DNA from 2 places in the Paenibacillus sp. FSL L8-0708 genome. Region 2 is predicted to be linked to the other one. Evidence: riboswitches for the same ligand, from Rfam matches in the RefSeq annotation. Region 2 holds a riboswitch; the other holds the start of a gene.
What was found. A riboswitch is a leader RNA that binds a small molecule or an ion and turns the genes downstream of it on or off. The one in region 2 is predicted to bind cyclic di-GMP.

Region 1 (4,217 bases), 560 kb from region 2:
GCAATGGGGTGCTGATTGATGGACGCAACGTGTATTCCAAGGAGCAAATCGAGGGTACCGGCCTCGTTTATCATTCTGTCGGTCGCCCGCAGATGGGTGGATTGAGCGGTTATTCTGCTAGTGTAGCTGGAGCGGTTTAATCTAAGTTATATTGATTGAACATGTGTTTTTTCTATTTAGGGATGAGCCGTGACTCCAGAGAATGTTTGGACTTCCAGCCGCTGTTGTCTGCAGATTTCCTGATTTTAACCGCTGATAGCGGTAGAAATCCGCAGACAAAGGCGGACGCTATCGCTCTTACAGTTCCAAAATTCCCCTCCGTCACTCCGTTCCCTTATCTTAAGTTTCTAAGCAATTTATAAAGTTAGGTACTCTGATTATATACCGCAGTAGCATTTGTAGTTGTCATTGTCTCTGTCTCTGTGGTGGCAACTAGTCTTGCTCTTGTAGTTGCAGTTGTTCTTGCAGTTGTTCTTGCAGTTGCAGCTGCCTCCCCCGGAGCAGAAGCAAATCTTTAGAAAAACGTGCTTGCTTCCGGCTGGTACAGCCCGGTACGCACGGATCAAGTATTAAGAAGAAGTTGGTTAGGTTAAGAACGGAAAGGGAATTTGGAATTGTAGAAACGGAGTGTTCGCCCGAAAGATTTCCGTAGGAAAGCTAGCTTCAAAAGCATATGCTATCCTCGGATTTCTACCGCGAGAAGCGGTTCAATCAGGAAATCTGAGGATAACAGCGATCGGAAGTCCAAAATCCCTTGGAGTGGTTTCTACCTAACAAATTTTTTTAGTGCATCCGCTCGAAATAAGGCTAAGTGGAAGCTGACGTTTTGATAACAATTCAAATATGCTCGATTTCCATAATTCAAGGAGGGTTCATTCTATGAAAATGGTACTTCTATCAGGCGGTTCAGGTAAACGGTTATGGCCGTTGTCCAACGACTCACGTTCAAAGCAATTTCTAAAGGTACTTGAAAGCCCTCAAGGTGAACCAGAATCCATGGTACAACGTGTCTGGAGACAGCTGGAGGAAGCAGGGATGGCAGAATCATCTTATCTGGCCACCGGCCGTGGCCAAGTAGAAATGATACAAAGCCAACTGGGAAGTCATGTGCCGATTATCGTTGAACCGGAGCGTCGGGATACTTTTCCGGCTATCGCCTTAACAGCTACCTATCTTTATTCAGTGGCAGGTGTTTCTCCAGCGGAGACGGTAGCAATATTGCCTGTTGACCCTTATGTAGAAGCATCTTTTTTCGATACCATAGCTATGCTTGAGGGGACCATGCTGGAAAGTGGAGCAAATCTGGCTCTAATGGGTGTTGTTCCTGAACATGCCTCAGAGAAATACGGATATATTATTCCTACCACCGAAGAGGCGGGGGAAAATGGTTTTATGAAGGTGAGTCACTTTCAAGAGAAACCTGACCGCATACAAGCAGAACAGCTCATCGAGCAAAATGCCTTGTGGAATTGCGGAGTGTTTGCCTTCCGCTTAGGGTACTTGTTAGATATTTTGCAGCGTAAAGGGTTGCCTTTAGGATATGAAGAATTGCAGAAGCAGTATAAGCTATTGTCTTCCATCAGTTTTGATTATGAAGTGGTGGAGAAAGAAGAACATATTGTGGTGCAGCCGTATGATGGATTCTGGAAGGATCTTGGAACGTGGAATACGCTGACAGAGGAAATGAGCAGCAAGCATGTAGGAAAAGGTTTTGTGACGGCGGATTCTGAGGGGACTTGCTTGATTAATGAGCTGGACATTCCGATTACGGTAATTGGTGCGAAGGATCTGATCATTGCGGCTAGCCCGGATGGGATTCTAGTTACCCATAAAGCTGAGAGCCCACGGATTAAAGAAGTGCTGAAGACCTTTGAACAAAGACCGATGTACGAGGAACGCCGTTGGGGTCATTACAAAGTTATTGATTATGTGAAATATGATGAAGGCAATGAAGTGCTGACCAAACGGATTTTTATATCCGAGGGGAATAATATCAGCTATCAATTACATCGCAAGCGTAGTGAAATTTGGACAATCGTCAGCGGCGAAGCAAGTATTGTGCTGAATGAGAAAAAACATAATGTGAAGGCTGGGGACGTGGTACGTATACCGGAAGGAACGAAGCACGCGATCCTTGCTTTGACGGATGTTGAGTTTATAGAGGTACAGACGGGGTCTGAATTAGTAGAAGAAGATAACATACGTATTACTTTAGACTGGAATGATATAGAACTACAACAATTCATTTCATAGGTCTAACCTATCTATTTAACCAATTCAAAATTTCTTGAAACAGGTAAATTGACTCAATTATCAAAAAAAGTCATAAAAACACTTAATATATCATTAATTGTCGTCGATACTTACGGTAAGAGAGATTATTTCTCTTAAATTGAAAAGGCAAACCTATCGAAAGGTAGGGACGCAAAGCTATAGGGCCTTCGAAAGAGTGGCAGCCTGGCTACCGAAAGGGAGATTATTTTGAAAGCTTACCGTACGTATCGATTGTTTGGTGCATTTCTGTCACTCGTCCTGTTTCTGACTGCACTTCCGCTTGCTGTTGGAATTTCGCCGTCTGTTGTCATAGCTGCTTCAAATTCTGGAACGCCAGTTACCCCAGGTGCCTCACCTGAAGCCGTAAAGCTGCTTAACTATTTTTACTCGATCTCAGGAAAAGGTATTATTGCCGGTCAACATGACTATTTAGAAAGTCCAGATGAAATTAACAATATGCTGAAGGGAACCAGCGGACAATATGCGGCTCTTCACGGTTATGAAATGGGTGCGATCAGTGGCCAGTCCGAAGCAACGATGGCTTGGCAACGTCAAAGTGTGGTGAACAGCGCCATCAACTGGAATAAAGCGGGCGGGATCGTAGCTATGACTTTTCATGCTAACCTGCCGGGCACCTCTTATGACTGGGATAATGTGAAAAAAACACTTAGCCAGAGTGAGTTCGATAGTTACGTTACACCGGGTACCAAGCAATATAACAATCTGATCGCTGAGCTTGATAAGGTGGCCGTCTCTTTAAAAAGCTTGCGCGATGCCAACGTTCCGGTGCTTTGGAGACCCTATCATGAAATGAACGGGAACTGGTTCTGGTGGGGGAAGAAAAATAACTTTTCTAAACTATGGAATATTATGTATGACCGTTTTGTTAACGTTCATAAATTAAATAATTTGTTATGGGTATGGAGTCCGAATGCTCCCAATGTTTGGTCAGATCCTTATGCGCTAACTTATCCAGGTGCTGATAAAGTAGATATTCTGGCAGCAGATATATACGAAAATGATTACCAGCAAAAATACTATGACAGCTTATTGAGTCTAGCCGCAGGCAAACCGATTGCGATCGGGGAAAATGGTGAAATGCCTAATCTGGAGAAGCTTCAGCAATCGCAAAATAAATGGACGTATATGATGAGCTGGGGAAAAATGCTTTACGAGAATAACAGTGCAGACACAATCAAAACATTTATGAATAGCAACTATACCCTGACCAGAGATAAATTAAATACTGGTCTGGCACCGACACCTAGCGCCGCACCAGCGCCGGCACCTTCCGAAGAAGAGGGGGAGGCAGCAATTCCTCTCGCGAAGGGGCTTGCAGGAGAGTATTACAACAACATGCAGTTGTCGGGAGCAGCAGCTCTTAACAGAACTGATGCAATAATCGATTTCAATTGGCGGCAAGGCTCGCCGGATGCCGCCCTCGGGATTGATCGGTTCTCCATACGTTGGAGCGGTAAAATCAAGCCATTATATAATGAGCAATATACATTTTACACTACCTCAGATGATGGTATCCGTGTCTGGGTGAATGGGGAATCCGTGATTGATAGTTGGACTAAGCAAAGTGGTACTGAGCGTAAGGGCACTATAACGCTGAAGGCTGGCCAGCTATATGATATCAAGGTGGAGTATTACGAGAATGAAGGCGATGCGAGAGTCCGCTTGATGTGGGAAAGTGCTAGTCAAGCTAAAGAGACAGTTCCAGCAAGTGCACTTTTTCTTCCGGATGTCTCCTGATTGATGAAAATTAAAGGTCGATCCTTAGTGGCTCTGCGTTATTGCAGAGCTACTAAGCTATAGTCCTCATTAGGTCAGAAGACGATTGTCCGATAACAGGTATGTTTTTAACACCTGTGGAGGCAGTACAGCTACCGAAAGGAGGATTTATTTGCGTAAATATTATAAGAAAAACAGATTGTTGT
Region 2 (4,217 bases):
AATCTCCTTGTATTCCTTGTTCAAGTCTTCTTCTTTTAATTCAGAAATTACTAAAATTCTTTTATTTTCTACATCTATTGTGTGTACAATTCCTTTCAAAACTTCATTATTCTTACTACAGGCGGTGACGAATAACAAAAAAACAAAAATAAGAGTCCATTTAATAGTAGTACGTGGTTTTTGAATCATGGACCTTCCCCTCCAGTGGTTACGACATTAGTTTAAAATCGGTTGCACAGGCATAGCATTTAGTACATTACCAATATAAGAATAAACAGCAGCCTTTCCATTATGACGACCTTTATTGATTCTGGGGAGTTACAGGTGAATGTCTGTAGTATTGATATTTTCATAAGAACTTTTGTTTGTATATAATAAAAATAAATGTTCTTATTTTAGAGGCGATCAATGATGGAAATGAGTATCGACCAAACGGTTGGGATTATTTATCAGGTCAAGGTGAACAAGATTACACAACGCGAGATCGAGATCCGTGGCATCCGTGAAAAACGTCCAACATAAACAAAGGGGATAAATATCATGCGGTGTATAACAATACGGCAGCCTTGGGCGACCTTAATTGCTCTTGGTGAAAAAGAGTTTGAAACTCGTTCATGGAGAACAGCCTACCGCGGCGAGTTAGGCATCCATGCCGGAATGAGGATTGACAAAAAGATTTGTGAACAGGAACCGTACAAATCAGTATTGGCGAAACATGGCTATACAGCGAATAATTTGCCGACAGGAGCTATTATTGCTACAGGTCAGCTCGCGGGATGTTATGTGGTTACTCCAGAGGTGGATTTAAGGGAATGGATCAATGGGAATGAATATGATTTTGGCGACTATAGTGAAGGACGGTTTGCCTGGAAGCTTGAAGGGGTTCATCCATTAAGCCATCCAATTCCAGCTAAAGGTCGGCTAAGCTTGTGGGAGCACTCTAATCACTTCTGAACGGCGAACAATATTTTTAATGTAATTTTTATGTGCCTATCAGCTATTTTTCAGGTTCGAGGTATATATTAGAGACACCAAACACCCCCCAGTGTTTTGTGGTATATCTCTCTCAGGTCTTGCCAACTCCCATGGTAAGGCCTATTTTTTTGTTCACTAATTGATTGGGGGGAGAGAGCGCAGCGGCTTCTATACAGCTTTACTTAATCTGGTACTGTTCTTCGTAACTCTTAAAAGATGAAATATCCAGCCCTAGGTATCTGCACATATGGATGGCAGCTTGAGCCGCAACAATGTCATTCAACAGCAGCATTCGTTCATGATAGCCACGACATATATACTTGGCTTCAATTCCAGTATTAAGTCTGTTTTGCTCATACACCTTGATTCCCCGTCTTCTCATTTCTGCACGAACATCCCTTAGATCTGTTGTAGCTACTGCAGCAGCTGTTCCAAGCACCTCCAGATAAGGGGCGGGTGTTCGTAAGTGTGTAGATAAAATGGCGGAGTCCCGTTCGAAAGCTGATAAAATCATCGGAAGCAATAAATAAGATTTCACCAGCATGTTGTCCCTGCTTTCTGCTCTATGCATGAATCTCATCACCTCTAATAGGAACGTATATTCGTATTCTACCCCGATATTCCAAAAATAATCAATGGTATTTCTAAACAGCTTATCCAATGTGATTAAATTCACAACTAAATAACGAAGAATAAATTATATTAAAAATTGTAATAATAAAAATTAATGTATCGAACGCAAATAAAGGAGAATTATGATGGAAAAAGAGGGCAGCCTCCAGCGTGGATTGTTTTTTGGTTTAATTCTGAGTATTCCCTTATGGATATCCATATTGGGCTATATACAGTTACTTTAAAATTTAATGAAAAACCTTATGCGAAGCGCCTTCAGGCGCTTTTTTTGTGTGGTACTAATGCGGGGAATTATCGAAAGGAATTGATTGACAATTGTGGGTGTCGGGCGCTAAACTGTTATTAATTCAAAAGTATTAAAAGTCATAGACTGTTATTGGATAGAATGCTTCAGCTACCAGTTCTGGACTTGCAGTGTAATACATATATATAGTCATGATAATAGCAAACCGTCTGAAAGGGCGGGACGCAAAGTCCAGGAGTCTAAAGTGTCTTAAAGGCACAATGACCGTCCGACTGCCATGAGAAGGGAATTTCACTTCTTTTTGGCGGTCTTTTTTGTTGTTAGGTCCTTTAGAGTTTCTGGTAATTATTCTGATTAATATAAATCATAGTTTTAGGAGGTGTGCCATTTGAAAAGAAGAATAAAACCGTTACTCTCGCTTGTATTAGCTGGGATTTTGACGGTAGGTAGTGGGCTTTCCTCATTGGGAGCTGGAGTTGCTGGAGCTAGTAGTTCTTCTACATTGGGAATTGCAGCGGTCTACAACGTGTTTATTCTAGGGGATATAACAACAGTTTCGGATACGGAAGGAAGGTTTGCTGCTGGAGGTAACGTTAACTTAACCAACTATAGTGTTGGAGATAGGTTGACCGCTGCAGAGGTTTCCCTGACTGACACACTTGTTGTTGGAGGGAATCTTACTTTCAACGGAGGTACTGTTTATGGGAATATCGTGCACGGGGGAGATTTTTCAGGGAATGTAACGCTCCTCAAGGGTGGTACAAAAAGACAGGGGAGTACGATTGACTTTTCAGCAGTAGGTCAGTCTTTGAAGGACAAATCAGCAGAACTTGCAGCATTGCCGGCGAATGGAACAACAGTGTACCAATATGGCAACCTTATCCTGACAGGTACAGATCCTGCGGTCAATGTTTTTAATGTTTCAGGAGATAACGTCTCTAATACCTACGGAATTACAATAAATGTTCCTTCAGGATCTACTGCAATTATTAATATTGATGGTTCTAACGTAAAAATGAAAAACTTCGGATTTCTACCTAATAACGTGTTGAACAGCAAGAAAATTTTGCTTAACTTTAGCCAAGCTGCGTATCTTGATATGGCAGGCATAGGTGTAATGGGAAGCATACTTGCCCCCTATGCTCATGTTGATTTTATTAATGGTCAGATTAACGGTACTTTAGTGGCGGCTTCACTCAAAGGTACTGGTGGTGGTGAATTTCACCACTATCCATACGATGGTGATGAACCTGGACCAACACCGACACCAACGCCGACAGTGACGCCAACACCGACACCAACGCCAACAGTGACACCAACGCCGACACCAACGCCGACACCAACGCCGACACCGACGCCAACGCCGACGCCAACGCCAACGCCGACAGTGACACCAACGCCAACACCAACGCCAACGCCGACAGTGACACCAACGCCGACGCCGACAGTGACACCAACGCCGACACCAACACCGACAGTGACACCAACACCAACACCGACAGCGACACCAACGCCGACACCGACGCCAACACCATGTCCGACGCCAACACCAACGCCGACAGTGACGCCAACACCGACACCAACACCAACGCCGACGCCAACGCCGACACCGACGCCAACGCCAACGCCGACAGTGACACCAACGCCAACACCAACGCCGACACCGACGCCAACGCCAACGCCGACAGTGACACCAACGCCAACACCAACGCCGACGCCGACAGTGACACCAACGCCAACGCCAACGCCGACAGTGACACCAACGCCAACGCCGACAGTGACACCAACGCCGACGCCGACAGTGACACCAACACCAACGCCAACACCAACACCAACGCCGACGCCGACAGTGACACCAACGCCGACACCAACACCGACGCCAACACCGACGCCGACAGTGACACCGACGCCAACGCCGACAGTGACGCCAACACCGACACCAACGCCGACAGTGACGCCAACACCGACACCAACGCCGACAGTGACACCAACACCAACGCCGACAGTGACACCAACACCAACGCCAACAGTGACACCAACGCCGACAGTGACGCCAACACCGACACCAACGCCAACACCAACGCCGACACCAACACCAACGCCGACGCCGACAGTGACACCAACGCCGACACCAACGCCGACAGTGACACCAACGCCGACACCAACGCCGACAGTGACACCAACACCAACGCCGACAGTGACGCCAACACCAACACCAACGCCGACGGTAACGCCTGAGGCAACACCGACACCGACGGTAACACCAGAGGCAACACCAACGCCGACGGTAACGCCTGAGGCAACACCAACACCGACGGTAACGCCTGAAGCAACACCAACGTCGACACCAGAGACTTCGGTGTTC

Region 1: another riboswitch for cyclic di-GMP. It lies ahead of NYE58_RS05230 (glycosyl hydrolase); the one in region 2 lies ahead of NYE58_RS02915 (choice-of-anchor A family protein).

What each region holds. Positions count from the first base shown of each region.
Region 1 covers NZ_JBBPBC010000001.1:1,174,753-1,178,969, forward strand. The annotation lists gene NYE58_RS05220 (UDP-glucose dehydrogenase family protein) at 1-140, shown strand, start outside; gene NYE58_RS05225 (sugar phosphate nucleotidyltransferase) at 880-2,253, shown strand; cyclic di-GMP riboswitch class I at 2,390-2,469, shown strand; gene NYE58_RS05230 (glycosyl hydrolase) at 2,482-4,032, shown strand; gene NYE58_RS05235 (glycosyl hydrolase) at 4,184-4,217, shown strand, end outside.
Region 2 covers NZ_JBBPBC010000001.1:618,338-622,554, forward strand. The annotation lists gene NYE58_RS02900 (DUF3221 domain-containing protein) at 1-189, opposite strand, end outside; gene NYE58_RS02905 (ASCH domain-containing protein) at 541-954, shown strand; gene NYE58_RS02910 (hypothetical protein) at 1,154-1,651, opposite strand; cyclic di-GMP riboswitch class I at 2,042-2,132, shown strand; gene NYE58_RS02915 (choice-of-anchor A family protein) at 2,241-4,217, shown strand, end outside.